DNA from 4 places in the Clostridium sp. FP1 genome. Region 2 is predicted to be linked to each of the others. Evidence: riboswitches for the same ligand, from Rfam matches in the RefSeq annotation. Region 2 holds a riboswitch; each other region holds the start of a gene.
What was found. Region 2 has a riboswitch for glycine ahead of G9F70_RS19930 (APC family permease). Riboswitches for the same ligand answer to the same signal wherever they lie in the genome.

Region 1 (8,353 bases), 300 kb from region 2:
TTTTTATTTATTAAATATTCAGCAAAATCTTTCATTGCGTCTCCAACCATAGCTTTAACTTCTTCTTTGCTAATTCCTGATTGCTGCTCTACTTTTCCTGGATTTTTCTCAACTAAAATTGAAATTCCATCAAATAAGTTAGTCATTCTTCCAAGGAATAAACTTCCCTTACCAATTACCATGAAGTTTTTTAAAACTCCTGATTTTATATGTTCTATTCCATGTCCAACAATAGGCGCTCCTGATGGTATATGCCCTTGTGTTGGCGCATATCCTGGGTATCCATGTTGTTTTATAAAGCTCGGTAATTCTTTTCTATCCAATTGTCCCTTTTTAACTGCAAGAGCTCCAATCATTTTATAATTTTGTGTAGGTACATCTCCAGCTCCTGCAGGCTCAGTTATATCTGGAGTTTGCATTTCTGGTGCATATTTATCCACATCTGTGATTTTCATTCCAGCAGCAGTTAATGGATCAAGTACTAATGCTTCAAGTACAGCTTGAGGTGCTGCTCCATGTCCTATAGTATGTTTTCCTATTATATCAGTTCTTAAAATCGGGCTAACTCCATCATTTTCTGATACAAGAATAGCAAAGCCACCTAAACAATCTTCAAGTATAGATAAACCCTTTTTAACATGATCTTTACCATTCATACCCAGTTTTGCAGTAGCTCCTCCAGCAACAACAAGTACATTTTTAAATATACCTGATTTAACTAAAGAAGCAGCATTTACTAGAGCATGAGTTGGAGCAGCACAAAATCCTCTTATATCTGAACCTGTTGCGCCAACAAGCCCTACTACTTCGCCTATAGATTTAGCTAAATTTCCGCCACCTCTTTGGTTCATATCACCTATAGCCTCTTCAGAGCATTCTAATATATACCCAATTTCTTCTATTGGTATATCTAAGTTACTAACTAAGTGAAGTCCAGCCAAAATGCCTGATGCTTTAACAGCTATGTTTTCTAGCATATAATGAGCTGCAAGGTTTGGATCAAATTCATGAGCTCGTCTTACGCAACCTACTAAGTCTGTCCCATTATATAGACCCTCTGCACCACTATCGCAAACAAGACTTCTGATTTTTTCTATTTCTTCGCCAACTATTTTTTCTACTTTACTAGATATTAGTGGGTGCTTTAACAGTTTTTCTTTTACACTTTCTGCAAAAGAATTTTCTAATAATACAAGATCAAATACATCTGAAATTTTCATTAAACCATAGAATTCATCCTGTGGCATAATTTCACCAAATTTACCAAATCTATTTGCATTCTCAAGGTTTTTGCCGTACCAAGGTCTTGGCATCTCGGCTAACTGCTCTGGAGTTATATTTCCTATATATGTTTGGTTTGGGGCATATGCCACAACCTCTTCAAATCCTCTTAAATGACTTTTCATATCTCTTAAATATTCGGAATCTGGATTTGTTTCTCTCTCTAATGTTTGTGTAGTTCCATTGTGAATTACCATATCTGGAGCATTGACTAAAATATAAGATGCTTTTTTTATAACTGGGAAATTCATAATCACTCATCCTCCTTATTTGCTTTTTCAAGTACAAACCTTAATTTAATATATGTACATTAATTTTAAAAGTTTTAATGCACAATCCACAATATAAACTTCGCTAAGTAAAATATAGAAATTAAGCTAAATTGTACATTGTGCATTGTGCACTGTACAATGTGCATTGGATAAATAATTAGGGAACTTTAAAGTCCCCTAATTTATTTATTAATTAAAAATTAGTCTTCAAATACTTTTTGGCTTTCTACAGGAGTCTGCAACGCCACTAATGCTTTTTCCACTAATTTTCTTCTTAATTTAAACTCATCTTCCTTGCTTAATGCAGGGTTTCCAAGTGGGTGAGGAATAGCAATTGTAGGTATAATTCTATTAGCACCAACAGTTACTGAAACTGGAGTAATAGTACACATATGAACTACTGGAAGTCCAGCTCTTTCTATTTCTTTAACTAACGTTGCACCGCAACGTGTACAAGTTCCTCATGTTGAAGTTAATATAACTGCATCTACACCATCCGCAATTAATTCTTTAGCAGTATCTTCACCAAATTTCTTAGATGATGCAACTGCTGTACCATTACCTACTGTTGAATAAAAATATCTGTGTAATGATCCTATTTTGCCTTCTTTTTCTAGTTGTCTTAATACATCTACTGGAATAACTCTATCTGGATCTTCATTAGCATATACTGGATCGTGTCCACCATGTGCTGTTTCATGAGTTTCAGACGTCAAGTCCATTATTCCTTCTATGTCATATTTACATATTTTAGAAGCACTTGAAGATTCTATATGATCAGGGTTTCCTTTTGGAACAATACCACCAGAGGTAACTATTGCTATTTTAGCTTTAGTTATATCAAGTATAGGAGCATTTGGTTCAACTCTATCAAAAGTAGGCATTTTGAATTCTGTTACAAATTCTTCTCCCTTTAACTTCTTAACAAGCATATCAACCGCTCTTTTAGAACCTCTCTCACTGGCGAAATGATTCTTTCTTATACCTCTTTCGATATAATTATCTTCAGTAGGCATTCCTACTTCTTCACCTTTAGCGAGTTTTAATGCGAGTGCTGCCATCTTAGGTAATGCATCCCTCATACCAACTGCACTATTTCTAGTTGAAACTATGTACAATTGTTTTTTATACATATCAGCACCTGGATTTTCTACATACATTCCAGTCATTACTGGTATATTTAATTGCTGCTTCACCGCTGCTGCCACAGCTCCACAAGCAATACCATATCTTCCTGCATTAAAAGCAGGACCTGCCATAAATAAATCAGGATTGTATTTTTTCACCATCTCAATTATTTCAGCTTGAGCTTCTTCTATGTTTTCAGCAAAATATGAGTCACCACAGATTATAGTAGCAACTATTTCTGCGCCACCTTTAGTTAACAAGCCATTTAGTCCCATACCTGGTCCTACAAAGCCTTCTCTAACCTCTGGTTTAATATTTGCTTTTTCTTCTCCGCCTATTCCAGCGTAAAATTGATTTATATAATGTACGATTTTTAACAAGTATTTCTCCCCCTTTCTAACGGGAATTGACAATTTTATTTTAACTATATTAATATAAGTTAACTTACAATTGGCAATCTTATGGTATTTATACTAGAGTATCTCATCTAATTTAAATTTATAATTTTAAACAGTATATTTTGAGAATTCTTCTCTAATTGGTTTAACTTCTCCGATTATTTCATCTACTTCTAAAACCATTTCCATCATGCCACATTGCTCTTCATAAATTGCCTCATCACATTGATCTTTAATTTCTGTTTCAACTATGTGGTATACTGCAAGGCCTAGTGCAATTCCAGCCAGTGGTCCAGCGTATGTTGGATCTCCTGCTGCTACTGTTTCTGCTGAAAGTCCTGATGCTTCAGCTTCAGCTCCTCCAATAATTACTACCATATTTTCAGCGCCAAACTTTTCAGTAAGGTCTTTTACTCTTTGTTGGATCTCCAGATCCATAGCTCCTGCGGCTGTTCAGACAAAGCATTCTGTTGATGCAAATACTACTTCAGCTCCAGCAGATTTAACGCAAGCTTCTATTGCTGGTCCTGGTATTCCGTCTCTATCACCAATAGCGATAACTTTTTTCCCTTTTAACATTTTCATCTTCCTTTCTTGTTTATATTTATTTTCTAGTAACTATAATTTAACGCTATATCTATATAATTAAATAATTTTAGTATCCTCTAGCTGTTAAATTATTAAATCCAACTTCACTAGTTGCACCAGTTATAACTTGAATTTCAGCAAAGATAGAACCATCTGCTCCTAAACTTCCCATGTGTCCACCAGCTATTATATCAGCAGCTTCCATATGTCCAATAATTTTTTTCATTGGAGGAAGTGTAATTACTTCATTAGCATTTCCACCAGTTACAACTGCATCACCATGTGGTGTTGAGTCAGCTAGGGACTGAGAACTTCCATCTTGACCAGCATATTCATCAGTTAAAAGTACAGTTTTAACTCCTTTTGCAGTTATCTTATTACAGTTCATAACAAGGTCAGCATCTGGATTACCAAAACCTTCTTCTGAAATTATAGCAGCATCTGCTCCTATGAATTCAACTAATTTTGCAACCATATTTGATGATCTTTCTTTATCTGCTAAGTATACATTTTCATTTGTTATTATACATCCCATAAAGTTAATATCCTTGCCATGTCTCTCATATAAATCTTCTATTATTGGATGATTCATATGCACGTAACTTGGGTTCTTGTCACAAGCCGAAACACAGTTACCACTTACTATTGCTCCATCAAATATTTCTGTTGGATAGATAAAAGTAGGTATTATCTTTTTAGCATCTACTCCATAAACATAAGTATCATGTAATAAACCTTGTGTTTGAAGCATATATACATATACTACTTTTGGCAGTTCAGGGTATAGTTTAATTTGCTGGAGTAATGGCAATGTTTCAAATGTTTTTATTTCATCTGGTTCAATTTTCTTACCAGCTTCTCCAAGATAAACAGCAGCTTTAAAGCCTACCATTCTTACAGCTTCTTCATGCTCATGTTGCAGTATTCCCTCTTTTGGCTCACAAGTAATTACTAAGTTGTTTGTTTTTGAGAAAGGTGTATATTTAGCTCCTTCTCCGCACATATCAACTATTCCTTCTTGGAATCCAACGATTTTACCAGTTGTTATAACAGCTGCTCCTTTAAGAACGTGAGTTCTTCCTGAACCTACTGTGTCAACTTTGTTTATAAATCCTGGGAATATTCCACCACCACCACTAACTTTAACTCTTGGTTCTATTACGTCTTTTACTGGAATTATTCTAACTTCTTCACCGGGTCTTGCTATGTCTAATTTAATCGTTTCCAGTCTTTCGTCTCCTGAAACCGCTTTTAATAATTCATCTTGATTAACATAAAGAATTCCACCCTCAACCTTTGTTTCTGGTCCAAACTGAATATCTTTAATAAATATGTTTCCTATTTCTAGACGCAAAACAATCACCTCCTATGATATTAAGTATATATATCTAATAGCTTATAGCTTTTTTACTATAAGCTTTAGTACCAAATTATAATGTATTATAATAATCTTTTATAAAGTTTTCTACATCATCTAATGAAGAAATTTTATCTGGTGTTATTGTAGCTGCTTTTTCTCCACCCTTATATAAAATCATTGTTGGAAGTCCTAAAACTCTTTGAGCTATAGCTGTTCTCCTTGCTCCACCAATGTTTAAAGAAGCGAATTTAATTTTATCTGAAAATTTTTCTTCTAGGGCATGAACTCCTGGCATAAGTTCTATGCAGATTTCACATTTATCTCCCCAAAAATCTACAAATACTGGTTTTTCAGATTGTAATACTTCTGCTTCAAAATTTTCTTTATTTAATTCTACCATTACTAATGACCTCCTAAAATTTTAATTGTAATTGTTTCATATATATATATTTAAAAGAATTATGCCTTTTATTTAAAAGGATAATACCCTTTATATAAGCTAATTAAATTTATCTTCAATGTAATGTTCAGCATGAGTCGCTGCTATTGCACCATCTGCCGCTGCTGTAATTACTTGTCTTAATAATTTTTCTCTTATGTCTCCCGCTGCATATACCCCTGGTATATTAGTTCTCATCTCTTCATCAGTAATAACGTCGCCTCTCTCCGTCATATTAATCATACCTTTAAACAATTCTGAAATTGGAAGATATCCTACAAATACAAAACATCCATCTACTTTTAAATCACTGAGTTCTCCAGTTTTAACATTTTTTAAAACTAAACCTTCTAAAATTTCTTCGCCCTTAGCTTCCTGCACTACTGTATCCCAAATAAACTTAATTTTTGGGTTTTTAAAAGCTTTTTCTTGAAGTGACTTAGCACCACGAAGTTCATCTCTTCTGTGTATTACTGTAACACTTTCACCAAATTTAGCTAAGTATATAGCTTCAGACAACGCTGAATCTCCGCCTCCTAGCACTGCAATATCTAAATCTGTAAAAAAGTCAGCATCGCAAGTTGCACAATAAGAAACACCTTTTCCTCTTAGTTCAATTTCATTTTTAAATCCACCAAGTCTTGGGTATGCTCCTGTAGCAATTATAATTGTTTTGGCTTTATAAGTTTCTTTATTACACTTGATTACTTTAATATCTCCTTCAAGTTCAACTTCAACAACTTCTTCTTTAACAAATTGTGTTCCAAATTCTTCTGCTTGCTGCTTCATTCTTTTACTTAATGTTGTCCCTGTACATTCTTCAATGGAACCTGGGTAATTATCTAATTCATCTGTTGTAGTCGCTTGTCCACCAAATTTTGCTCTTTCTATTATTAAAGTATCCATTCTTGATCTTGATGCATAAAGTCCAGCAGATAATCCGGCAGGACCTCCACCAATAATTATAGTATCATAAATATGTTCCATAGCTATATCCTCCTTATTTTTCATATGTCTAATTTATTGCATGATCTATTAAATCAAAATCTATAAGTTGAAAATCCAACAATATCTTTTCATTCCACTGAGGCGTTTTAAAATCTTTTAAGAATTTCTCTGTGGTCATAATGCTCTCTTCTATTATAGATAACGATTGCAAGTCAACTCCACTTAATTTTTCTTTTGATATACAAATAGTTCTATAAGGCGTTTCATTCGGCTTTATACTGCTCATTAAAGGATGGGTTAATAATTTATGACCTACATGGATATTATCCCTAACTTTTCTCAAAATATCCATCATGGTTCCTTGAATAAATACTACCTTATATTTAATCTCAAATTTTTCTTTTGACATTGGATTATTTGTTACAATAATTAATGGTTCTATCAATTAATGCCCTCCTTATAGTTCTCTAGGATAAAACAACTGTTAATTGTTATCCCACCCACATAAAACACATTTTAGCACAACAAAAAAGACAGATATAAAAGCCCCTTGTGCCCTTATACTCTGTCTTTTAACCTGAGAGGTTTACTCCGTCGGTGCCATTCGCTTTCCAGAGGTATGTCCATTTTCGGTACCTTTTGCCTGAGAGATTCATGTTGCATAGGCTGCAATACTTACTCCTTCGGCTATCTTAAAAGGGTTAATTTTTTACATTAAAAAATTTATCCCGTGATAATTTAAGATCATCTCCCTAAAACATCATCCATTTCAATATTAAATTATTTCTGTAAATCTATCACATATTTACAGTATACACTATTTTTTTCACATTAACCATAATGTTTAGAATATTAACTATTTTAATTATCTATAGTTGTGATTTATATATCAAATAGTTTGTTATTTTTTTATCATTTGCAAAGCAGATTAAATATCTTTGTGAAACCGATTAAATAATACTATAATTTCATTTAATTAAATATATATATACATTTTTTAGTCTCATAACTCTTTATTGTTATAGTTTTAACCTTATCCATTTTATCCCTCCTTGCTTCCCTATGGGATGATATAACAATTATTAATTACTAAATACTCTAGCATATAAAAAAAATAACTAGTATATATACTAGTTATTTTAGGCTTCCTTATTTCATCTCGGGAAACCCAACTTGCCTAAGAGCTTCATATGTTGTAATAGCAACAGTATTAGAAAGATTGAGGGACCTAGTAGTTGTATTTATCATAGGTACTCGTATACACCTTTCAGGGTCACTATTCCGAACACTATCTGGAAGTCCTGATGACTCACGCCCGAATATTATAAAATCACCTTTTTTATATTCTACTTCTGAATATAATTTTGAAGCCTTTGTTGTAGAATAGTAGAAGGTTGCATCTTTATATTTTTCCCTAAGTGCCTCATATGAATCATGTATCTCAAGGTCTAAAAACGGCCAGTAATCGAGTCCTGCTCTCTTAAGTTGTTTTTCATCTAAACTAAATCCTAATGGTTTTATAAGATGAAGTTTGCAGTCAGTAAGCACGCAAGTTCTTCCAATATTCCCAGTATTCTGCGGTATTTCCGGTTGAAATAAAACTATATTTAAATTCATAAATTACTCCTCCTTGCACTTCTAAGCAGTACAACATTATTATTAATAATTTTGCTCCAATGACATAAGTATATACTGTCATATTACCTTACTTATAATTATTAGTAAAGACATAGGCCACTATTAGCCGCCCATGTTTACTAAACTATAATAGTTTTTCAATTATCTCAGCTCTTTTATATGCCCTATCTGTTATTTCTTTTGGATAACACATGTATTCTAAAAGTTTAATGGCATTTCTTGTTTGAGAAATTCCTTTTTTAATCTTATAATCAAAGCTTAAGCCCTTACCCGTATCAACAGTTTCACTAAAATAGTAAAA
Region 2 (8,353 bases):
CATCTCTGGAATTACTGTCTCAGGTGGCGAGTGCACCCTACAAAGTGAGTTTTTAACAAACCTATTTAAGGAAGTTAAAAAGATGGGTTTAACATGTTTTGTGGATACTAATGGTTCGGTACCACTATGGGAACATAAGGAGCTAGTGGATGTTATGGATATGGCAATGGTAGATATAAAATCCTATAATAATGAGGAACATAAGAAACTTACAGGTATGGGAAATGCAACTGTCATAGAAAATGTAAAATATTTAGCTAATTTAAATAAAATCTATGAAATTAGAACGGTTATTGTTCCAGAAGTTTTAGATAATTTTAATAATGTAGATAAAATCAGCAAGCTTATTGCAACCTTAAATCCTGATATAAGATACAAACTTATAAAATATAGGCAAATTGGTGTAAGACTTGGAAGGATAAACAGTTACACACCTAAGGATGAGATTATGAAGGAATTAGGAGATATAGCAATGCATAATGGGTGTAAAAATATAGTTGTAGTATAGTTATATTAGGCAATTTAATAAATAACAAGTCAGTATGTTAGTCTATTTATTCCAATGTGTTACTAGAGACCTCACAAAATGTGAGGTTTTTTAGTTTGTGGATTTATTGTAAGTTATATGATAATATAGTTATAATATGGTATCTAATGATGTATTTTAGTGGATATTAAATTTACAAAATGAAAGAAGGGAATTTTAGTGAGTGAAGTTAAAAAACTTAAAACAAGAGATGAAATTGATAGTATGCATAAGTGGAAAGTTGAAAAAATGTATAAAAATTCTGCGGCGTGGGAAGAAGATTTTGAAACACTAAAATCTAAAGCACCAAATATGCAAAGGTTTTCAGGAAAACTGGGCAGGGCTGAAGATTTATTAAGCTTTTTAGAAAGCAATGTAGAAATTCTAAGACTTTTAGATAAATTGCTTGTATATGCACGTTTAAGAGGGGACGAGGATACAGCTAAGGCGGAGTTCCAAATTCTTAAAAATAAGGTTGATGCTTATGAAGCAGAAGCGTCTAGTATCACAGCATTTTTTATTCCTGAACTATTATCATTACCAGAGGGAACTGTAGATGAGGCAATTTGTAAGCTTCCAGAACTTAAAATATATGAATTTTATTTAAAAGATATTTTAAGTCAAAAGCCTCATACATTAAGTACAGAAGGGGAAAAGCTTTTGGCCTCTGCTGGCGATTGTTTAAATGCACCAGAAAATATATTTGGAATGTTGACTGATGCAGATATGACATTTCCAAGTATAAAAGATGAAAAAGGTAATGAGGTTGAATTAACTGAAGGAAACTATAGTACTTTTATAAAATCAAAGGATAGAAGAGTAAGAAAAGATGCCTTTGAAGCATTATTTGGAACTTATAGTGGATTTAAAAATACTTTAACAACATCTTTAACATCTTCAATAAAGAATTTTATATTTAATGCAAAAACAAGAAATTATACCTGCGCATTAGAAAGTTCTTTAAAGCCCAATAATATTCCAGTAGGGGTCTATCATAATGTGGTGGATACTATAAATAACAATTTATCTTCACTTCATAAATACGTAAGCCTTAAAAAGAAACTGTTAGGGCTTGATGAAATTCATATGTATGATTTATATGTGTCAATAGTTGATGCTAAGGAGGATCATATTGAGTATGAAGATGCTGTTAAAATTGTATTGGATGGTATTAAACCACTAGGGCAAGAGTATTTAAGTATATTTAAAGACGGAATTAGTGAAGGTTGGGTGGATATATTTCAAAATAAAGGTAAATGTGGAGGGGCATATTCAGGGGGCTGCTATGACAGTATGCCATACGTACTTCTAAATTATAATTACCAATTAAATGATGTATCTACGCTTGCTCATGAAATGGGGCACTCTATTCATTCTTATTATTCAAGGAAGACTCAACCATATATATATTCTGAATATGTGTTATTCTGTGCAGAAGTTGCATCTACAACTAATGAATGCCTATTAATAGATTATTTAATTAAAAACGAGACAGATAAGAAGAGAAGATTGTTTTTAATAAATGAGCAATTAGAAGGAATAAGAACTACAGTATTTAGACAATGTATGTTTGCAGAGTTTGAAAAAATAACCCATGAAAACATTGAAGGAGGAAACCCACTATCGACCGAGGATTTATGTAAAATTTATCATGATTTAAACCAAAAATATTTTGGAGCAGAAATGGTGGTAGATGAGGGTATAGATATGGAATGGTCGAGGATACCTCACTTCTATAGTGATTTCTATGTATATCAATATACTACGGGTTTTGCAGCAGCTAATTCTTTCAGTAAAATGATAGTTGAAGAGGGTGAAAGTGCCGTAGAAAGATATAAGGACTTCTTAAAAAGTGGTGGAAGTGACTATCCAATAAATATTCTTAAAAAAGCCGGGGTAGATATGTCCACTCCAAAACCTTTGGAAGATACTATAAGAAGATTTGATGAATTATTAGAGATGCTGGAAAAAGAGATATAGAGTATAGAAGTTCTCCTCCGCGCCTTGTAAAAGAACTCTACACTAGAAATTTGATTAAGAAATTCTAATCTTTTGCAAATATAAAATCCCCTAGCGCTCACACTCAGCGTCCTGCTTCGGGTTCGCTAGCCTGCACTTCCTGTGCAGGCTCACGGAAACTTTATATTCGCAAAAGAAGAATTTCTAAATGGAATTTCAATAGTTTTTTCGTTTCTTATTGCAAGTCATTTTGGAGAAATTTCATACTTACTATTTATCTACTATTTTAAGCGTACAGCTGACAGACATAACTATAACGAAAGAAGCACAGGAATTAACCTGTGCTTCTTTCGTTATAGTTATTATCAATCCATTAGACCGTTAGGAAAAGTATATATTATGTAAATTGCAATTGTAATAATATATACTTTTCTGTTTTTATTTCTTTTTCTTAATATACCAATATACAGGCAATCCAATTAAAGTTATTGCAAGTCCTATAAGTGCGTTTGAAGTATCAGTCATAAGCGTACTTACTAGGATATATATACCTCCGATAATTCCGATGAGTGGAATTATTGGATATAGTGGTACTTTATAAGGTCTATCTAAATCTTTATGTTTTGTTCTTAATATAAATATACCAGCTACCGCCATTGTGAAGAAAATCCATAAAACAAAGGTTACAAGGTTAGTTAATTTATCAAAAGAACCGCTAAATACATATAAGCAAGCAATTACTACTTCGAATACAAAAGCGTTTAATGGAGTTTGATACTTTTCATTAACTTTTCCGAGGAATTTATCAAAAGGTAAGAGTTTATCCTGCGCCATTGCAAAAGGTATTCTAACTCCTGTCATTAGGTAACCATTTAATGTTCCAAAGATTGAAATTAATATACCTGCAGCGATAAATAAGGAACCAGATTTTCCGAATAAAACTGTTGCAGCATCAGAAGCCACTTTATTAGAACTTATAACAGCTGTTATAGGAACTATGTTTATAATTGCTAAATTAAATAGTACATACACTATTATAATAACCACTAACCCAAAAATTATTGATTTTGGTATGTCTTTTTTAGGGTTTTTAAGTTCTCCTGCTATATTACCTACACCTACCCAGCCATCATAAGCCCATAGTGTTCCAAGCATAGCGGCTCCAAATCCAGCACCAGCGGCTGCATTCCCTACAGGTAAAGAAAAACTGTGAGCTGTTCCTTTTATAAGGCCTAAAGCAATAATAATAAAAATTGGAATTAATTTTGCAATAGTTGCAACAAACTGAATTTTACTACCAAGTTTTGTTGATATAACGTTTGCAGTTGTAATAATAAATAACATTAATATTGCAAATAGTTTTTGTTGTATTGAATTCATAGGTACAAAATTAGTTGCTTGAGTTGCCAGGACTATTGCGAGTGCAGCAGCTGCTCCAGGTACATAAATAACAGTTTGTACCCAACCAAATAAAAATGCGACTTTTTCTCCATAAAGTTCTTTGAGATATATAAATACACCTCCGGTTTTTGGAATAGCTGCTGCTATTTCAGCTATAGTAAGAGCGGAAGCCATAGTTATAATACCACCGGCTACCCAAGCAAGTATTCCCAGGGTTGGAGAGCCCGCGTTTTTAAAGACAATGGAAGGTTTAAAGAAAATTCCTGAACCTATAACCATACCTATAACTAGAGTAATGGCTTCTAGTAAACCGATTTCTTTCTTTAGTGTTTTTGGTGAATTATTGATAGAATTTAGTTTTTTTGATGTTTCCAAAATAAATCATCCTCTCTTTTGTTAGCCTTGGAGTAATAGAAAATTGGTATTAATTAAAGACTTCAGAAGATTATTAATTAGTATGCTAGGCTTTCCTTCAAAAAAGTCATTAAAATATATAAAAACAGGGAGTAAAAGGGCGAGAAAAACAATGCCTTTTTACTCCCTGTCCTTTTATCTGAAAGTTTCATTAGATGATCATCTAAGTTGCTCCGTTGATGCCACATTTAAGTAGTCTCTCCAGGGGTATGTCAAATTATTGTACAAGGCGTAGTAAAACAGTAATTAGTCTGTTTTTTAGATGCCTAATACCTGAAAGTTTCAAAATAAACCACAAGCATAGATTTATTTCTTTCTTCTACGGTTACCCAATGCGGATATCTCCAATAATTATCATCCATAAATATAAATTTTATTATTTCTATATTATTTTAATAGGAAATTAAAATTTAGTCAACAAGATTTTTTTAGAATATTATTCTTTAAAAAGGAATCCTTTAGACTATTGGTTTTATAGTTTAAAGGTGTAAAATATAAATGTCCTAAAGCATACAATTTAAAATATTTTCTACAGCAGTATTTGAAAATTTGCAGTAAAATTTGAAGCGTTTTTTTTGTATGCGTCGTCTAATAAGTGAAAGAGTATAAATTTGTATGGGACATTAATAGATTTTATATTTAAATTACAATGTTGGAGGGATTATTATGAAATTCACAAAGAAAACAATAGCCATATTAACTTTAGGGGTGTTTATAAGTGGGAATTCTATGTTAGCATCTGCGAATACTATGAGCAGTCTGAAGAATGATACTAGCTTAAAGATTCAAGCAGTTAGTGAGAAGAATTCACAAAGTGAGAAGAAACCACAAATATTTTTCACAAGCACAGAGGGGATAGTTTCAGATGTACAAGCATCTGAAAGTAAATCTCGATTTACTATAAAAAATAATAAATCAAATAATGATAAGATTATACTAAATGTAAATGATGCTACTGAGATAATAAGTGCAATAGATGGTAAAAAATTAAGTTTAACGGACATTAAAGATGGAGTAAAAGTTAAAGTTTATTATGGACCTGCTGTTACTGCCAGCATACCACCAATGAGTACTGCTAATATGATAATAGTAGAGCAAGGTGAGGAAGAGTCTGGATCATGCAATTATGGAATAATTACTGATGTTTCTTTAATGAAAGAAAATAAAGAAATCACGGCACTTATGAAGGGTGAAATAGATACTAATCTTATCATAAGTGAAAAAACAGAAGTTGTAGATAGTAAAACTGGTAAAGTGGTAAGCTATAAAGATATCAAAAAAGGAACTAGAGTTATAGCATATTATAATATTACTACTATGAGCATGCCACCTATAGCAACTCCTAAAAAAGTTGTTATACTGTCTAACCAAAAGGATAAAGAATTAAGTGCTACAGCTACTGGATTGATTAGTGATATCAATATTCTCGAAGGGAGCAAAAATGAGATTATGGTATTGGTTAAGGGAGAAAAATCTAAAGATAATATTTATGCTGACATAAACTTTATTATAAATTCTAAAACTGAAATTATAAGCGAGAAGAGTGGTAATAAATTAACAATAGAGGCAATTAAAAATGATGCAAATGTGAAAGTTTACTATGATGGTGTGCTTTCTAAAAGTTTACCACCAATAGGGGTTGCCAAAAAAATAGTCATTAGTGAACCAAAGCATGAAATGGGTATAATTGGAAATATATATAATATTTATACATCAGAAGACAAAAAAGAGAATAGAATTGAGATAAAAGGTGAAAGATTAGGGGAAAGTGGTTTTGATAATATTATTCTTAATATAAGTGAAAAAACTAAAATTGTAGATTTTAAAACAGGTGCGAAACTTGAAGTAAATGATATTAAGAAAGATTCTAAAGTTGTAGCATATTATGGTGGAAAATTAACTAGAAGTTTACCACCAATTGGATTTGCAGAAAAAATTGTTTTAATAAAACAATAAAAAATGTAAAAATATTGTAGCGATGCAGATGATGATTTAAACTAATACCTATAGACTTGACACTTTGAAAAAAGTGTCAAGTCTATAGGTATTTTTTGTATTTGAAAGTTCTATAGTAACTGTTGATAATTAAGTGCAAATATAAATTAATACTTGCCCATAGATATCTATTGTTATTATCTGTATAATATAAATTATAATAGCTTAAGTAAATGAGCTGTTTAAAATTATCAAAGTTATTTTAGTACATACTACTTAAATAATGTATCAATTAGTTTAGCTGATAAAAATTAATAATTGTGAAGAACCATAGTGAATTAAGGGAGGAATGAAAATGAGACTATTGATTACCAATGATGATGGTATAAATGCAAAAGGTATATATGCATTAGCAAAAGAACTGGAAAAAAATCATGAAGTAATTATCGTAGCACCAGATAATGAAAGAAGTGCTTGCGGACATTCAATAACACTTTCAAGGCCACTCATTGTGAAAGAAAATGTGTTAGAAGGATTAAAATCAAAAGCTTTTAGTGTGGATGGAACACCGGCTGATTGTGTAAAAATTGCCATAAATAAACTTATTGAGGGTAAAATAGATATGGTAGTATCAGGAATTAATAAAGGCTTAAATTTAGGTACAGATGTTCTATATTCTGGTACAGTTTCTGCAGCTATTGAAGCAGCTATTTATAAAGTGCCATCTATGGCTATTTCTATGCGGATTAATAAAAATATTGAAAGTTATGAAATGGCCGCTGTATATGCTAGGCAAATATTGCTTAAGGCTAAGGAGAATAACATTAAAAGTGATATTGTACTAAATGTAAATGTTCCACTACTTAAGGAGAATGAAATAAAAGGAATTAAAGTATGCAAAATTGGAAGCAGATTTTATAACAACGCTTATATAGAAACTATAGGAGAAAATAATGAAACTTATTATGAAATTAAAGGTGAATTAAAAGATGCTCATGAGGATGATTCCGACACAATATATTTTAAAGAGGGTTATGTGACTGTAACACCACTTCATTATGATTTAACTAATTTCAAAATATTAAATGATGTAAGTGAATGGTTTTAATTTTACAAAAATAGAAGCTTATGATAAATTACTGATTAATTGTACTTTATGTTATGAGAGAAAAAATCAAACTAAAATATTGGGCGGGGGTAAAAGTGAACAATAAATTATTATCAAAAGAAATTGAAAATACAAATGAGACACACAAAATAATAACTAGTTTCAAAGAAATATTAGATCAACTACCTGCATTATTTGAGGACGAGATTGCTTTTACATTAACGGATAAGCAAAGATTTGTTAAGTTTGTTGAAAGTGAAAATATGCCTGCTTATTCTCAAGTGGGAAAGGTAATTCCGAAGGGCGAAGCACTAAGAGAAGTTATAGAAAGTGGTAAAATGAAAGCTTTTACAGTTGACGATTATAATAACATGAGTATTAGAGTAGTTGCAATTCCACTGAAGGACGAGCAGGGTAAAGTGGTAGGTGCAATATCTTATGGTAAAAATTTAGCAAATAGTACTAGGATTACCAAAATGTCTGTTGACTTATCAAATGCAACTGCATCTATATTAAAAGTGGCAAATGTAATTAATACTGATATACAAAATATTAGGGAAATAAACACTAAGGTTGTAGATGAAGTAAAAAATACTTCAGATCAATGCAACAATACGGATGATATAATTAAATTTATCGAAGGTATAGCAAAACAAACAAACCTTCTGGGCTTAAATGCTGCAATAGAGGCATCTAGAGCAGGTGAGCTTGGAAAAGGATTTGGCGTTGTAGCATCTGAAATAAGAAAATTATCTGGATCTAGTACCCAATCTATAACTGAAATAAATACTATATTGAAAAGTATTAAGGATTCAGTAGGCAAAGTAGAAAAGATTATTGGTATTGCTATGACTTCTGCTGAAAAACAAGAACAGGAACTAACTCAAATAATTCATTCTGTAAAAGAATTGAATAAGAGTGCAGAGATTTTGGCTGAAATGGCAAGCAAATTATAGGAAGAATGCTAAAAGAAATAAATGGGGACAGTTAACAATTATCTATCCTTTAAT
Region 3 (8,353 bases), 540 kb from region 2:
CACAGTAATGCAAAGTTTTATAGAGTATAAGATGCAAAAATATTCAAAAGTATATGATAGTTTAAATGATGATACAATTTTATCTAAAAATAGGAAGATGGAGCTTTATCACGTTATAAAAAGACTTAAGGGGTTTTTAAAATGCTTTTAAAAGTAAGAACTATTGAAGATATTATGGAAAAGTATGCCCCGGCTACACTAAAAGAGGATTATGATAATGTAGGACTCATGGTTGGGGACAGTGATGCAACGGTTACGAAAATTTTAATTGCATTAGATTGTACAATAGATGTAATTTCAGAAGCTGTGGATAGTGGATGCAATTTTATATTGATCCATCATCCTCTTCTTTTTGTTAAACCTAAAACTATTACCAGGGATACTTTGGTAGGTAGAAAAATTATTGAGCTAATCAGTAATGGGATAAATGTGTATGCTAGTCATACAAATTTAGATTCTGCATGCGGTGGGTTAAATGATATTGCCACTGAGATTTTAGGGTTTAATAAATACAAGATTATTCAGCCATCAAAAAATTATAATTGCTCTGAAGGTCATTCTGGAATTGGTAGATTAGTTTGCTTAGATGAACCTATTATGCTGGGGAAATTATGTGAAAATGTAAAGAAAACATTTAAAGCGGAAGCTATAAGATATGTAGGCCATCATAATGATTTAATTAAAACTATTGCTATTATAAATGGCAGTGGAGAAGACTTTTTTTATGATAGTATAAAATTAGGTGCAGATTGCATTATTACAGGGGATACTAAGTATCACGGTGCTTGCGATTTAAAAGAGGAACATATAGCTTTAATTGATGCTGGACATTTTGCAACAGAGTGGATACCTCTACAAATATTTGGAGAAAAACTTAAAAAACAATTGATACAAGATGGGTATGATAATGAGGTTATAGTTTCTCAAATATCCCAGGATCCATATAAAACTATGTAGTATAAAATACCATTTGCATTTAAGCGAGTATTATGGTATTATTATTTTGCGAGTAAGTCAGACAATCGCTGCGCAGTATTGCGGAGAGGAAAGTCCGAGCTCCATAGGGCAAGGGTGCTGGGTAACTCCCAGTGAAGGCGACTTTAAGGAAAGTGCAACAGAGATATACCGCTAAAGGTATTCTAGTAGTTTAGCTTGCTAAATATTTGAATATACTAGCAAGGATGGAAAGGCGAGGTAAGAGCTCACCAGCGCAATGGCGACTTTGCGGCTATGTAAACCCCACCTGGAGCAAGATCGAATAGGAGAACATCATGAGACTGCCCGTCTCGTTCTCGGGTGTATCGCTTGAGCTTATTGGTAACAATAGGCCTAGATAGATGATTGTCTAATACAGAACTCGGCTTATAGGCTTAATCGTACCAATAGAAAACATTCACTTTATAGTGGGTGTTTTTTTTATTGTATAGAAAAGTGTAATTTTAAAATATATTAAATTTAAATATGTAGAATAATGTATATACAGTTGTATATATATATGTTATAAATTAAAAAAAAAGAGAAATTTAAATTATTTTGTAAAATAAATGAAATAAAGATGAAAATATGGTATAGTAGTGTAAATGATTACAAATTAATAATTTTGGATGAAAATATTAGGAGAGAGATGTATAAGAAATTAAGTTTAAAAGCAATTCAACAATTAAAGCTTAATCCATAACATCCACCGAAGAAGTTAAGCTTTCAGGTATCCATTTGGAAAAGTACTAATATTGGACAAACCTCTGGAGAGACTTTTATAGCACCGAAGGAGAAAGCTAAACCTTATTTAATTACATATTCTATGTGATTGAGTGCTGGAATAGTGAAGCTCTCAGGTAAAAGGACAGGGTTATTTGCAAAAGGTCATTTTATTTTGATCTCTATTTTAGTGTGCTTTAAAAGTATAATAGTCTCACAGTATATTAATTGGTATAATTTTTTTTATGCAAAAATTAAATAACTAGAAGGGGCGTGTATTTATGGACTTGTTATCAATTATTAAAGACATTAACGGTGTTTTGTGGGGGTATGTATTAATATTTTTATTATGTGGTACTGGAATTTACTTTACAGTAACTCTAAAATTTGTCCAAGTCAGAAGATTTAAAGATGCATTTAAACAGACTTTTGGTGGAGTTAAATTTGGGCATAAAGCAGGAGAGGACGGAATGTCATCCTTTCAAGCCATGACAACTTCAATAGCGGCTCAAGTAGGAACAGGAAATTTAGCAGGGGCTGCAACGGCTATAGTATCAGGAGGACCAGGGGCAATATTTTGGATGTGGCTAAGTGCTTTCTTTGGAATGGCAACTATTTTTGCAGAAGCGGTGCTTGCTCAAAAATATAAAGAAAAAGTTGACGGCGAGATGACAGGAGGACCTGCTTATTATATTAGTAAAGGTCTTGGAAGCAAAAAGCTAGCAGCATTTTTTTCAGTAACTATAATAATTGCCTTGGGATTTATAGGTAATATGGTACAATCTAATTCAATAAGTGCAGCAATAAGCTCAAATACTAATGTTCGAATTATCATGGGCATTATAGTTGCAGCCTTAGCTGGTATGATTTTTATTGGGGGAGTAGGCCGTATTGCAGCCTTTACTGAAAAAGTAGTTCCATTTATGGCTTTGTTTTATATATTGGGAAGCGTAATAATCATTATAATGAATATTGCTAATTTAGGACCAGCATTTAAAATGATTTTTGTAGGAGCTTTTAACCCTCAAGCTGCTACTGGTGGTTTAATTGGAGTAGGAGTAAAAGAAGCTATGAGATACGGTATTGCAAGAGGATTATTCTCTAATGAAGCGGGAATGGGATCAACACCACATGCACACGCACTTGCAAAGGTTGCTCATCCAGCTCAGCAGGGCCTTGTTGCAATAGTATGTGTATTTATTGATACCTTTATAATTTTAACATTAACTGCAATGGTTATATTAACTACTGGGGCAATGGATGGAAAAACTACTGGTATAGCTTTAACTCAAAAAGCTTTTGTTAATGGAATGGGAAGTATTGGTGGTCCATTTGTAGCTATAGCATTATTCTTCTTTGCTTTTTCTACAATAGTAGCTTGGTATTTCTTTGGAGAAGCCAATGTTAAATACTTATTTGGGAAAAAAGCATTAACATTATATAGATGTTTAGTTCTTGTATTTATAGTATTAGGTGCAGCATTAAAGGTTGACCTAGTTTGGGAACTAGCAGATACTTTCAATGGATTAATGGTTATACCAAATCTAATTGCATTGTTAGGACTTTCAGCGTTAGTTAAAAAGACATTGAAAAATTACGAAGATGATTTTGAAAAGAAAAACTAAATTTAGTAATATATTTTTTAGAATAAAACAGGATGGCATATTTGTGCCATCCTGTTTTTGCATTATATTTATATTATAAAAGGCATTAAAATCAGAAAAGTATGGAATTATAGTAAAATAAGCTTTTATAATTAGAGAAAATATACTATACTATAACTATAACGAATTATAAAAGATATTTAATGTTTAATATTCGTATAAATTTACATTTTGGAGGTATTAATCATGGAAAATAAGATATATAGGTTATATGTAGAGAAAAAAACGAACTATAATGTTGAAGGTGAAAGATTATTAAGGGATATAGTGATAAATCTAGGTATAGCGAACCTTACAGGGCTTAGATTAATTAATAGATATGATATTATGGGAATATCAGAAAATCAGTATCAAAAGTCAAGAAATACAATATTTTCAGAACCTACAGTAGATGAGGTTTATGATGAAGAGCTAAATATTGAAAGCGGAGAAAGCGTATTTGCTATTGAATATTTGCCAGGACAATATGATCAAAGGGCAGATTCTGCTGCGGAGTGTATACAAATCTTAACTCAAAAGGATAAACCTATAGTTAAAACAGCAAAAGTTATAATATTAAAGGGTAATATTACTAAAAGTGAAATAGATGAGATTAAAGAATATTGTATAAATGCTGTAGACTCTAGAGAAACAGGTTTAGAAAAGCAAAGTGATTTACAGCAAATTTTTGATGAACCAGAGGAAGTAGCTACGGTAGAATCCTTTATTGATATGAATGAGGTGGACTTAAGAGAATTTTTAAATGATAAGGGTCTTGCTATGAGCTTTGAAGATTTAAAATACTGCAGAGAATACTTTAGGGAAACTGAAAAGAGAGACCCAACCATAACGGAGATAAAAGTTATAGATACCTATTGGTCAGATCACTGTAGGCATACTACCTTTAATACTGTGATTGAGGATATTTATATAGAAGAGGGGAAATATTCAGAGCCAATTAAAAAGGCTTACGAGGAATATTTAGATACTAGAGAGTTTGTTTATGGGGACAAAGGTAGAGATGTCACATTGATGGATATGGCAGTTATTGGCATGAAAGAGTTAAGAAAAAAAGGAAAGTTACAGGACTTAGATGTCTCAGACGAAATCAATGCCTGCAGTATAATTGTAGAAGCGGACATTGAGGGAGTTAAGGAAAAGTGGCTTGTAATGTTTAAAAATGAAACCCATAATCACCCCACTGAAATAGAACCTTTTGGAGGGGCAGCCACCTGTCTTGGTGGGGCCATAAGAGATCCATTATCAGGTAGGAGTTATGTATATCAGGCAATGCGTGTTACAGGCTGCGGTGACCCAAGAAGCCTGATTTCAGATACCATAAAAGGAAAGCTCCCTCAAAGAAAAATAACCCTTGAAGCTGCTCATGGATATAGTTCTTATGGAAATCAAATAGGACTTGCCACAGGACTAGTTTCCGAGGTCTATGATGAAGACTTTGTGGCTAAAAGAATGGAAGTAGGGGCGGTTATTGGAGCAGTGCCTTATGAAAATGTGGTTCGTGAGACGCCAATAGCTGGGGATAGCGTTATACTTCTTGGTGGAAAAACAGGCCGAGATGGATGTGGGGGAGCTACAGGCTCATCTAAGCAGCATAGTGATAGTTCATTACAAACTTCAGGAGCAGAAGTTCAAAAGGGGAATGCACCTACAGAGAGAAAAATTCAAAGACTATTTAGAAATCCTAAAGTTACAAAACTTATAAAAAGGTGTAATGATTTCGGTGCAGGTGGAGTGTCTGTAGCTATAGGGGAACTGGCGGATGCACTTATAATTAATTTAGATGCTGTGCCAAAGAAATACCATGGTCTAGATGGTACAGAACTTGCCATATCAGAATCACAAGAACGTATGGCTGTTGTTGTTAGACGCCAGGATGCTGGGCTATTTATAAAACTTTCAGAAGAGGAAAATTTGGAAGCTGTGGAAGTAGCGCAAATAACTGATGACAACAGGCTTAAAATGCTATGGAAGGGAAAAACTATAGTTGATGTAAGTAGAAGCTTTTTAGATACAAATGGAGTTAAGCAGTGTTCAGACGTAAAAGTATCAGCACCAAGTGAAAGTGAATATTATTTTTCGAAAGATATAAAAAGAAATTCCGAAAAATCAATAAAAAAATTATGGAATGATACATTACAAGACCTTAACGTTTGTAGCCAAAAGGGTTTAGTTGAGAGATTTGATAGCACTATAGGAGCAGGAACAATTTTAATGCCTTTTGGTGGCAAGTTTCAGAAAACACCAATTCAGGCTATGGTAGCAAAATTGCCTGTCCTTATTGGAAATACAAATACTGGTACAATAATGTCCTATGGATATAATCCTAAATTATCTAAATGGAGTCCTTTTCACGGAGCTGCCTATGCGGTAATAGATTCTGTAACAAAGGTAGTAGCAAATGGTGCAGATTATGCAAATGTTAAACTTACCTTCCAAGAGTATTTTGAAAAATTGTCAAAGGATCCACAAAAATGGGGTAAACCATTTTCAGCACTGCTTGGAGCGTATCATGTGCAAAAACAATTTGGTATAGCTGCTATTGGTGGAAAAGATAGCATGTCAGGTACTTTTAATGATATGAATGTACCACCAACCTTGGTATCTTTTGCGGTGGACCTTGTAAATACAGACAAGGTTATATCTCCAGAGTTTAAAAAGCATGATAGTCAGGTAGTTTTAATTTATGCAAATATTTGCGGCGATGGATTACCTGATTTTGAAAAGCTTGGGCAAAACTATAAATTAGTAAAGAAATTAATAAATAATGGTAAGGTTTTATCAACTTATGCAGTAGGAACTGGAGGCCTAGCAGAGGCAATATCAAAAATGTGTTTTGGTAATAAAATAGGATTTAAATTTGAAAGAGGTATTCAGGTAGAGCAGATATTCAAAGAGGATTATGGCAGTATAGTAATGGAAATTGATAATTGCGTACTTCAGGAGCTAATTAAAGACAATGCAAATATTGTAGTACTTGGAAATACTCAAAAGGAGCCAGTTATTACGGTGCTTTCAGAAACTATTAGTTTAGAGGAAGCATTATGCAATTGGGAAGGTACGCTGGAGAGTGTATTTACTACAAAAGTAAATAATGCAAAAATAAATAGTTTTAGTGACAAAATCGGAGTAAATTTAAAACCTAAATCACGAGCTATAATTAAAATTGCAAAGCCTAGAGTTATAATTCCCGTGTTTCCTGGCACTAATTGTGAATATGATTCTATGAAGGCTTTCGAGAGAGCTGGGGCGCAGGTAGAAATAATGGTAGTAAACAATTTATCATCTAGGAATATTGAAGAATCTATAAAAGTCATGGCAGAAAAGATAAGAAATTCCCAAATAGTTATGCTTCCAGGAGGATTTAGTGCTGGTGATGAACCAGATGGGGCTGGTAAATTTATGGCCACATTTTTTAGAAATCCTATAATAAGTGAAAGCATACATGAGTTATTAGAAAATAGAGATGGATTAATTCTTGGAATATGCAACGGATTTCAAGCTTTAATAAAACTTGGCCTATTACCTTATGGGAAAATAGGGTCTATAACTGAAAATAGCCCGACCTTAACCTACAATGAAATTGGTAGACATATATCTCGTATGGTGAAAACTAAAGTAGTTTCAAACATGTCTCCTTGGCTAAGTCATTTGAAAATTGGAGATATTCATACCATTCCAGTATCTCATGGAGAAGGTAGATTTGTAGGGAGCGACCAGGTTATTAAAAAACTATTTGAGAGCGGCCAAGTAGCAACTCAATACGTAGATTTTGAAGGCAACCCAAGTTTTGATATAGACTTTAATCCAAATGGGTCAATGTACGCTATTGAAGGAATTACTAGTTTAGATGGAAGAATTTTTGGCAAAATGGGTCACTCTGAAAGAGTAGGCTCAAATATCGGAAAAAATATTATTGGTGAAAAGGATCAAAAAATATTCGAGGCAGGAGTAAATTATTTTAAATAGAACCTAAAATTTATAAAAAAAGCAGTAAGTATAGCAAATTTATACTTACTGCTTTTGAATTTTTTGTAATTTAGAATATAAAAAACAAGAAAAAACATTAAAAACACGAACAATAAATATTATATAAGTGTTTAAATGTATATATGTAGATATAAATACGAACAATATTATTAAAATAAACATTAATATATTGACTAAGCCGAAAATAGATGTTAATATAAAAATATAAATTAGTTTTTTTATGGTATAGTCCTTTTTTTATTGGAAATTATAAAAAGGGATTACTTTAGTACAATCGGAGGTAAAAAGATGAGTGTAGGAATTGTTTTTGGAAGCAAATCAGATAAAGAGGTAATGAAAAATGCAGTAATAGTACTTAAAGAATTTAAGGTTGAGTACGAAGTACATATTTTATCAGCTCACAGAGTACCAGAAAGATTAGTAAAAGTAATAAAAGAAATGGAAAATAGAGGCGTAGAATGCATTATAGCAGGAGCAGGTCTTGCTGCACATCTTCCAGGAGTAATTGCTTCACATACGGTATTGCCGGTGATTGGAGTGCCAATTAAGGCTGCTATAGAGGGGATAGACTCACTACTTTCAATTGTGCAAATGCCAAAAGCTATTCCTGTTGCTACAGTGGGTATTAACAATAGCTATAACGCTGGAATGCTGGCAGTTCAAATTTTATCACTTAAAGACATAGAACTTAAAAATAAATTAATAATATATAGAAAAGAAATGAAAGAAAAATTTATAGCAGAAAATGAAGAAAACATTGAATTTTAAAATAAAAATATTAAGGAGTGGTTATTAATGGGAGATTCAGTATTGTTATATGAGGGAAAAGCTAAAATAATTTATAGTACAGATAATAAAGATGAGATTAGAGTATATTATAAAGATGATGCAACTGCTTTTAATGGAATTAAAAAGGCTGAAATTCAGAACAAGGGAATTTTAAATAATAGCATAACTACTGCGTTATTCGAATTGTTAGAGAAAAAAGGTATAAGAACTCATTT
Region 4 (8,353 bases), 3.5 Mb from region 2:
ATTAAAAGTTAGAAAAGCTTGGGAAGATGGATATGAAAACATAGAAGTTAAAACACCGGTTCTTTTAACAGCTATAAAAGAGTTAAATCAGCCAAGATACATGAATATAAAAAACATTTTTGATATGTATCAAAATAAAGAAGTTAAAGTTTGGAATGCAGATATTATTGGAGCAGATAAAGCTCTTCTTGGACTAAGCGGTTCGCCAACAAAGGTTAAGAAGTCTATGACTAAAGAACCTAAAGGAAACGGAGAACTTGTAAAGTTACCACCTAAAGAAGCAGCTCAGTATGTAGTTTCAAAATTAAAAGAAAACCACTTTATTTAAGGAGGGATTTAGCATGAATATAGAAGATTATAAAGGAATCTGGGTCTTTGCTGAGCAAAGAGATGGAGAACTTCAAAAAGTATCACTTGAGATTTTAGGTAAGGGACGGGAAATAGCAGATAAATTAAAAGTAGAATTAACAGCGGTAGTACTTGGAGATAAAACAGATGCTATGACGGCTGAACTCATAGCATTTGGCGCAGATAAAATTATAGTAGCTGAGCACCCACTACTCGGCCACTTTTCAACTGATGCCTATGCAAAAGTTATTTGTGAACTTGCTATCGAAAGAAAGCCAGAAGTCATATTTATTGGAGCAAGTTATTTAGGAAGAGATTTAGGACCAAGGGTAGCAGCAAGACTTTCAACAGGACTTACAGCTGACTGTACTTCCTTGGATGTAGATACAGAAACTAAAAATTTACTTATGACAAGACCAGCATTCGGAGGAAACTTGATGGCTACAATAGTTTGCTCCGATCATAGACCACAAATGGCTACTATTAGACCAGGAGTTTTTGAAAAATTAGCTAAAGATAAAAATAGAACTTGCAAGATTGAAAAAGTTACTGTAAATCTAACAGAAGCTGATATCAGAACTAAAACTTTAGAAGTTGTAAAGCTTGCTAAAGATATAGCAGATATTGGAGAAGCTAATATCATTGTATCTGGTGGTCGTGGCGTTGGATCTAAAGAGAACTTTGCAATACTGGAAACACTAGCAACTAGCCTAGGCGGAGTTGTTGGAGGATCTAGAGCAGCAGTTGAGAATGGTTGGGTAGATAAATCACTTCAAGTAGGACAAACAGGAAAAACTGTTAGACCAACTGTGTATATAGCTTGTGGTATATCAGGAGCAATTCAGCATTTAGCTGGTATGCAAGATTCTGATTTTATAATAGCTATAAACAAGGATGCATCTGCACCTATCATGAAAGTTGCAGATATTGCAATAGCTGCAGATTATACAAAAGTTCTCCCTGAAATGGTAGATCAAATCAATGCATTAAATGATGAAAAATAATATAATTAAATAGCTTTAATTAAAGTGAACTTGCTCTAATGCTAGAATTTAGTATTAGAGTAAGTTTTAAAAAAAGTTACTACTTTTAGTTTTAAATAAAATGAAATTTGAGGAGCGTGTTATTTATGGAAAAGATTTTTGTACTTGGAGCTGGAACTATGGGAGCTGGAATTGTTCAGGCGTTTGCAGCTAAAGGATATGAAGTAATAATAAGAGATATAAAAGATGAATTTGTAGATAAAGGACTTGCTGGAATCAAAAAAAATCTAGAAAGATTAGTTAGCAAGGAAAAAATAACAGTAGAAAATATGGAAGAAATACTTTCAAGAATCACAGGGACTACTGATATGAGTTTAGCAGCAGATTGTGATTTAGTAGTTGAAGCTGCTGTAGAAAACATGGAAATCAAGAAAGAAATTTTTGCAGAACTCGATAAAATCTGTAAACCAGAAACTATTTTATCATCAAATACATCTTCACTTTCTATAACAGAAGTGGCAGCTGCTACAAATAGACCTGATAAGGTTATAGGAATGCATTTCTTTAATCCAGCACCAATGATGAAGCTTGTAGAAGTAATAAAAGGAATGGCTACATCTGAAGAGACTTTTAGTCTTGTAAAGGAAGTGGCTATATCTATTGGAAAAGATCCTGTAGAAATTGCAGAAGCACCAGGATTTGTGGTAAACAGAATATTAATACCAATGGTCAATGAAGCAATAGGAATATTTGCCGAAGGTATTGCATCAGCAGAAGATATCGATAAAGCAATGATGCTAGGAGCTAATCACCCAATGGGACCACTAGCACTAGGTGACCTTATAGGACTAGACGTATGTCTTGCTATAATGGATGTTTTATATAAAGAAACTGGGGACTCTAAATACAGAGCTCATAGTCTTTTAAGAAAATACGTTAGAGGCGGATTATTAGGAAGAAAAACTAAAAAAGGATTCTTTAATTATACAAGATAATATAATATTTTAATATGAGAAATGAATCTAGAGAGCATTATAACTTATAGCAAGTTATAATGCTCTTGTTTTTTGTACTTGCTAAAAATGCAAATTATCTATATATCAAACATGTAAGGTTTAAGTAAAAAAAAGTTAGTATTCAAAACTATTTTACCAAATATATCAAATTTTGTCGTTTGAAGGTTGACTTTAAATTGCTGACGTTATATAATTAACAATGTAGTTAAACAAATAACAAAGTTGGCGTAAATGTTGATAAACATATAAATATAAAAGTATATAAGTATAAAAACATATGATTCTATATATAAATAGGGGGGAAATATAATGAATAGATTTACACTACCAAGAGACATTTATTTTGGAGAAAATTCATTAGAAGTTTTAAAAACTATAAAGGGTAAAAAAGCAGTAATAGTTACTGGTGGAAGCTCTATGAAAAAATTCGGATTTTTAGATAAGGTTGAAGAGTATTTAAAAGAAGCAGGAATTGAAGTTAAGCATATTACTGGAGTAGAACCAGATCCATCAGTAGAAACAGTTATGAATGGTGCAAAAGTAATGAGAGAATTTGAGCCAGACTTAATAGTATCAATTGGTGGGGGCTCACCAATTGATGCAGCAAAAGCAATGTGGATTTTCTATGAATATCCAGAATTTACTTTTGAACAAGCGGTTATACCTTTTGGTCTTCCAGAACTAAGACAAAAAGCTAAATTTATAGCTATACCATCAACTAGTGGAACAGCAACTGAGGTTACAGCATTTTCAGTAATTACCGACTATAAAGCAAAAATAAAATATCCACTAGCAGATTTCAATTTAACACCAGATATAGCAATAGTTGATCCTGCACTGGCTCAAACAATGCCACCTAAATTAGTAGCGCATACAGGCATGGATGCATTAACTCATGCAATTGAAGCTTATGTAGCAGGACTTCATTCAAGCTTTTCAGACCCATTGGCAATGCAAGCTATAACTATGATTAGAGAAAATTTATTAAAGTCCTTTGAAGGAAATGAGCAGGCAAGAAATGAAATGCACATTGCGCAATGCTTGGCTGGAATGGCATTCTCAAATGCACTACTAGGAATTGCTCATAGTATGGCACACAAAACAGGTGCTGTATTACATATCCCTCATGGCTGCGCAAATGCAATATTTCTTCCATATGTTATAGATTTCAACAAAAAAGCTTGTGGAGATAGATATGCGGCTATTGCAAGAAGCTTAAGTTTAAGTGGAAATACGCAAGATGAATTAATAGATTCATTAACTAATATGATAAGAGATTTAAATAAAGTTATGAATATACCATGTTCTTTAGCTGAATATGGAATAACTAAAGAAGAATTTGAAGCAAATGTAGATTTTATGGCTGAAAATGCTATAAAAGATGCATGCACAGGATCTAACCCAAGATCAATAAATGTGGATGAAATGAAAAAAGTATTTACTTGCACATTTACAGGAGAAAAAGTTAATTTTTAGACTTAAATGATTAGAATACAGTAATATAAAATAAATTTGCAATTTTAAAAGATAATTTTAAGTTGCAAATTTATGCTATTTTTATGCTACTTATAGAAAAAACAAATAGGAGATAGGCTAGTTTATGTTGACTATATACGTAGAAAGACTTAAACTATAAATGTAATTTAATATGGGTGGATGATAATTGTTGGAGATATCCCATATATTTTGGGGTAACCGAAGAAGAAACGAGTAAATTTTGCTAAGAATTACTCGGAAGCTTTCAGGTAGAGTACAATAATTGGACATGTCCCTGGAGAGATCCATTTAATATGGGCATCGAAGAAGAAACTCAAATAGGTTACTATTTTGAGGAAACTTTCAGATAAAAGGACAGGTAGTGAATAGCATTAGTATTTCTATGCTCTTTACTGCCTGTCTATTTACTTTAGGTATCTAAACAAAGATGCCTTGCAATCGTTTTACTAATAAATATGTTGCAAAAAAATTAAATATAAAATCATAGATGAATATGGAGGAATAAAAATGTATAAAATCATTGAGAAAAGAGCATTAGCACCTCAAATATTTTTAATGGATATTGAGGCGCCAAGAGTAGCTAAATCAGCAAAACCAGGTCAATTTGTAATTATCAAAATGGACGAAAAAGGTGAAAGAATACCACTCACAATCTCTGACTATGATACTAAAAGAGGTACAGTTACTATTGTAGTTCAAACAATAGGCTGTTCAACAAAAGAAATGGAAAATTATGAAGTTGGGGACTCGTTTTTAGATTTTGTAGGACCACTTGGACAAGCATCAGAATTAATGAGTGAAAGCATTGAAGAACTAAAGAATAAGAAAATTATTTTTATAGCAGGTGGACTTGGAACAGCTCCAGTTTATCCTCAAGTTAAATGGTTAAATGAGCAAGGTGTAAAAGCAGATGTAATAATAGGCGCAAAGGCTGAAGAATATGTGATTATGGAAGAAGAAATGAAGAGTGTAGCAGGCAACGTTTATCCATGTACTGATGATGGTTCTTATGGATATAAGGGACTTGTTACAAATAAATTAAAAGATTTAGTTCAAAATGAAGGCAAAAAATACGATTTAGTTATTGCCATTGGACCAATGATAATGATGAAATTTGTTTGTAAATTAACTGAAGAACTTGGAATAACAACTATTGTAAGTATGAACCCTATTATGGTAGATGGCACGGGAATGTGTGGAGCTTGCAGACTTACTGTAGATGGTGAAACTAAGTTTGCCTGTGTAGATGGCCCAGAATTTGATGGTCATAAGGTTAATTTTGAAGAAGCAATGCGAAGACAAACAATGTACAAAACGCAAGAAGTTTCTAAAAATGAAGGCATTAAACCAGGCTGTGGATTAGGAGGTACTAAATAATGAGTAAAATGAATAGAGTGAAAATAGCAGAACAAGATCCGAAAATAAGAGCAACTAATTTCGAAGAAGTATGTCTAGGTTATACAGAAGATGAGGCAGTTGAAGAAGCTGCAAGATGCTTAAACTGTAAAAATCCAAAGTGCGTTACTAAATGTCCTGTAGCCATAGATATTCCTGGGTTTATTCAACATGTTAAGAAAAGAGAATTTGAAGAGGCAGTTAAAGTAATAGCAAAATATAGTGCATTACCAGCTGTTTGTGGAAGAGTCTGTCCACAAGAAACTCAATGCGAAAGCAAATGTATACTTGGAATAAAGGGAGAAGCTGTAGCTATAGGTAAACTTGAAAGATTTGTAGGTGACTATTCAAGAGCACATAATGTTGATATTTCACAAACAAAGCCTAAAAATGGTAAAAAAGTTGCTGTAATAGGAAGTGGCCCAGCTGGACTTACATGTGCAGGGGATTTAGCTAAAGATGGATATGATGTAACTATTTTTGAAGCACTTCATGAAGCTGGTGGAGTTTTGGTGTATGGAATTCCAGAATTTAGATTGCCAAAAGGAACAGTTGTTAAACATGAAGTTGAAAATGTTATAAAATTAGGCGTTAAAATAGAAACGAATGTTATTGTGGGAAGAACTGTAACAATAAATCAGTTAATGGAAGAGGAAGATTTTGTTGCTGTGTTTATTGGTTCAGGTGCAGGACTCCCAATGTTCATGGGAATACCGGGAGAAAATTTAAATGGAGTATTCTCTGCTAATGAATATTTAACTAGAAACAATTTGATGAAAGCATATAAAGAGGGTTACAGTACCCCTATTAGAACAGGCAGCAAGGTTGCTGTTGTAGGTGGAGGTAATGTTGCAATGGATGCTGTACGTACAGCAGTAAGACTAGGTGCAGAAGGTCATATAGTATACAGAAGATCAGAATCAGAACTTCCAGCAAGAGCTGAAGAAGTGCATCATGCAAAAGAAGAAGGAGTTATAATGGATTTACTTGTGAATCCAATTGAAATCCTAGGAGATGATGCGGGAAATGTTATAGGAATGAACTGTATAAAAATGGAGCTTGGTGAGCCAGATGCTTCAGGTAGAAGAAGACCTATAGCTATTAAAGGTTCAGAATTTGTAATTGATGTAGATACAGTTATAATGTCACTAGGAACATCACCAAATCCATTAATTGCATCAACAACAGAAGGTTTGGAAATTAATAAATGGAAGTGTATAGTTGCAGAAGATGAAACTGGGTTAACTTCTAAAAAGAATGTATATGCTGGTGGAGATGCTGTTTCAGGAGCTGCTACAGTTATTTTGGCAATGGAAGCAGGCAAAAAAGCTGCTAAAGCTATAAATGAAATGCTAACAAACTAATAAGAAAATAGATATTAAAAAAAATCCATAAACTTTAGTTTATGGATTTTTTTTTAATATTTATTTTTTTTAGATAATCAAAGCAAACATAAGCAATAAGTAGCTAATGGGATATATAATTACATATTTAGAAAAATATTGACAAATTTACTATTGACAAAAGTGTAGTACATTGATATAAATAGTATAGCACATAAAATTATATATATTGCATTTGATTGTAAACGGTTTAACATATTATATAAAACTATATTAAATACTGAAAATATGTGCGTATTTCAAATTATATAAAGAAATAATGTATCACAATACATAAAATAAGATGTATATTGGAGGAGTAAATATGTGTGTAAAAATCGCTATAAATGGGTTTGGAAGAATAGGAAGGGTTGTATTAAGAATTGCACAAGATAATTTACATGAAGGAGCAGAAATAGTAGCTATAAATGCAAGAGCAGATGTAGAAACCCTTGCACATCTTTTTACCTATGATTCTTGTTATGGAACATTTAAAGGCAAAGTAGAAACGCAAGGTAACTCATTAATAATAAATGGTAAAGAAATTAAAGTGTTTAATGAAAAAGAAGCTAAGAATTTGCCTTGGAAGCAACTAGGCGTAGATGTTGTTATAGAATCAACAGGGATATATACAAAGAGAGAGCAGGCTATGCAACATATTGAAGCAGGAGCTAAAAAGGTAGTAATTACCGCACCGGCAAAAAATGAGGATATAACAATAGTTATGGGAGTTAATGACGAAAAATATAATCCTCAAAAACACCATATTATTTCCAATGCTTCTTGTACTACTAATTGCCTTGCACCTTTTACTAAAGTATTAGATGAACAATTTGGTATAGTTAATGGATGTATGACAACAATACACTCATATACTAATGATCAAAGAATACTAGACAAAACTCATAAAGATTTAAGGCGTGCTAGAGCGGCAGGGGAATCGATAATTCCTACAACTACTGGTGCTGCAAAAGCACTTGCAAAGGTAATTCCGAGTCTTGAAGGCAAAATCAATGGGTCATCTTTAAGGGTACCTACCGCCGCAGTGTCTATAACAGAGCTTATATGTGAAATGTCAAGGGAAGTAACTGTGCAGCAAGTAAATAGTGCATTCCAATATGCATCACAACATGAGCTTAAAGGTATATTAGGTTATTCAGAAAAACCGTTAGTATCTATAGATTATAAGGGTGATGATAGATCATCTATAGTTGATGGACTTTCAACCATGGTTATAGGCAAAAACATTTTAAAGGTACTAGCATGGTATGATAATGAATGGGGATATTCATCTAGAACAGTAGATTTAGTAAATCTTGTAGCAAGTAAAATAAGTAATGCAAAAAATATGAAAATGGTAATATAGATGCTAAGGATTAGTATCTAAAATGAAGGAAGGATTTATAACCATTATAAAGCAAATAAGAAAATTAGCTGCGTTTCATAAATGATTTTGGTAGGAGAAACGGGGACGGTTAACAATTATTAACTAGTTTATTAGTTAATAATTGTTAACCGTCCTTCTCTAGTTTAACGACATTTCAGAAGGAAGTCTCCCACTTCTATAAGTGGGGTAACATACTACAATAAAAAGAAAACTTTAGTGGGAGTCTAAATCTCCTTGTGAAGTCGTTAATTACAGCGACCCAGGAGATGATTTAAACAGTGAATTGTGGAGTTGATTAAGTGGAAAATGGGCAAAACATAAGGGACGGTTAACAACTATTTGACA

Region 1: another riboswitch for glycine. It lies ahead of G9F70_RS21155 (GrdX family protein); the one in region 2 lies ahead of G9F70_RS19930 (APC family permease).
Region 3: another riboswitch for glycine. It lies ahead of G9F70_RS17600 (alanine/glycine:cation symporter family protein); the one in region 2 lies ahead of G9F70_RS19930 (APC family permease).
Region 4: another riboswitch for glycine. It lies ahead of G9F70_RS03110 (sulfide/dihydroorotate dehydrogenase-like FAD/NAD-binding protein); the one in region 2 lies ahead of G9F70_RS19930 (APC family permease).

Annotation. Positions count from the first base shown of each region.
Region 1 covers NZ_JAAMNJ020000001.1:4,436,883-4,445,235, forward strand. Annotated here, with positions in the region: gene grdC (glycine/sarcosine/betaine reductase complex component C subunit beta) at 1-1,532, opposite strand, end outside; gene grdB (glycine reductase complex selenoprotein B) at 1,754-3,061, opposite strand; gene grdA (glycine/sarcosine/betaine reductase complex selenoprotein A) at 3,188-3,664, opposite strand; gene G9F70_RS21140 (glycine/sarcosine/betaine reductase component B subunit) at 3,735-5,021, opposite strand; gene G9F70_RS21145 (thioredoxin family protein) at 5,098-5,427, opposite strand; gene trxB (thioredoxin-disulfide reductase) at 5,527-6,453, opposite strand; gene G9F70_RS21155 (GrdX family protein) at 6,482-6,859, opposite strand; glycine riboswitch at 7,035-7,178, opposite strand; gene G9F70_RS21160 (tRNA (cytidine(34)-2'-O)-methyltransferase) at 7,564-8,031, opposite strand; gene G9F70_RS21165 (MutS-related protein) at 8,177-8,353, opposite strand, start outside.
Region 2 covers NZ_JAAMNJ020000001.1:4,136,939-4,145,291, reverse strand. Annotated here, with positions in the region: gene G9F70_RS19940 (YjjW family glycine radical enzyme activase) at 1-508, shown strand, start outside; gene pepF (oligoendopeptidase F) at 707-2,506, shown strand; gene G9F70_RS19930 (APC family permease) at 2,924-4,261, opposite strand; glycine riboswitch at 4,418-4,515, opposite strand; gene G9F70_RS19925 (hypothetical protein) at 4,967-6,256, shown strand; gene surE (5'/3'-nucleotidase SurE) at 6,591-7,343, shown strand; gene G9F70_RS27335 (methyl-accepting chemotaxis protein) at 7,439-8,299, shown strand.
Region 3 covers NZ_JAAMNJ020000001.1:3,593,871-3,602,223, reverse strand. Annotated here, with positions in the region: gene G9F70_RS17615 (tRNA (adenine(22)-N(1))-methyltransferase) at 1-151, shown strand, start outside; gene G9F70_RS17610 (Nif3-like dinuclear metal center hexameric protein) at 142-957, shown strand; RNA gene rnpB (RNase P RNA component class A) at 1,007-1,381, shown strand; gene G9F70_RS27070 (hypothetical protein) at 1,556-1,678, shown strand; glycine riboswitch at 1,733-1,857, shown strand; gene G9F70_RS17600 (alanine/glycine:cation symporter family protein) at 1,980-3,323, shown strand; gene G9F70_RS17595 (phosphoribosylformylglycinamidine synthase) at 3,549-7,328, shown strand; gene purE (5-(carboxyamino)imidazole ribonucleotide mutase) at 7,638-8,117, shown strand; gene purC (phosphoribosylaminoimidazolesuccinocarboxamide synthase) at 8,145-8,353, shown strand, end outside.
Region 4 covers NZ_JAAMNJ020000001.1:596,753-605,105, forward strand. Annotated here, with positions in the region: gene G9F70_RS03090 (electron transfer flavoprotein subunit beta/FixA family protein) at 1-328, shown strand, start outside; gene G9F70_RS03095 (electron transfer flavoprotein subunit alpha/FixB family protein) at 342-1,352, shown strand; gene G9F70_RS03100 (3-hydroxybutyryl-CoA dehydrogenase) at 1,478-2,326, shown strand; gene G9F70_RS03105 (iron-containing alcohol dehydrogenase) at 2,657-3,823, shown strand; glycine riboswitch at 4,109-4,212, shown strand; gene G9F70_RS03110 (sulfide/dihydroorotate dehydrogenase-like FAD/NAD-binding protein) at 4,352-5,221, shown strand; gene gltA (NADPH-dependent glutamate synthase) at 5,221-6,603, shown strand; gene gap (type I glyceraldehyde-3-phosphate dehydrogenase) at 6,947-7,987, shown strand.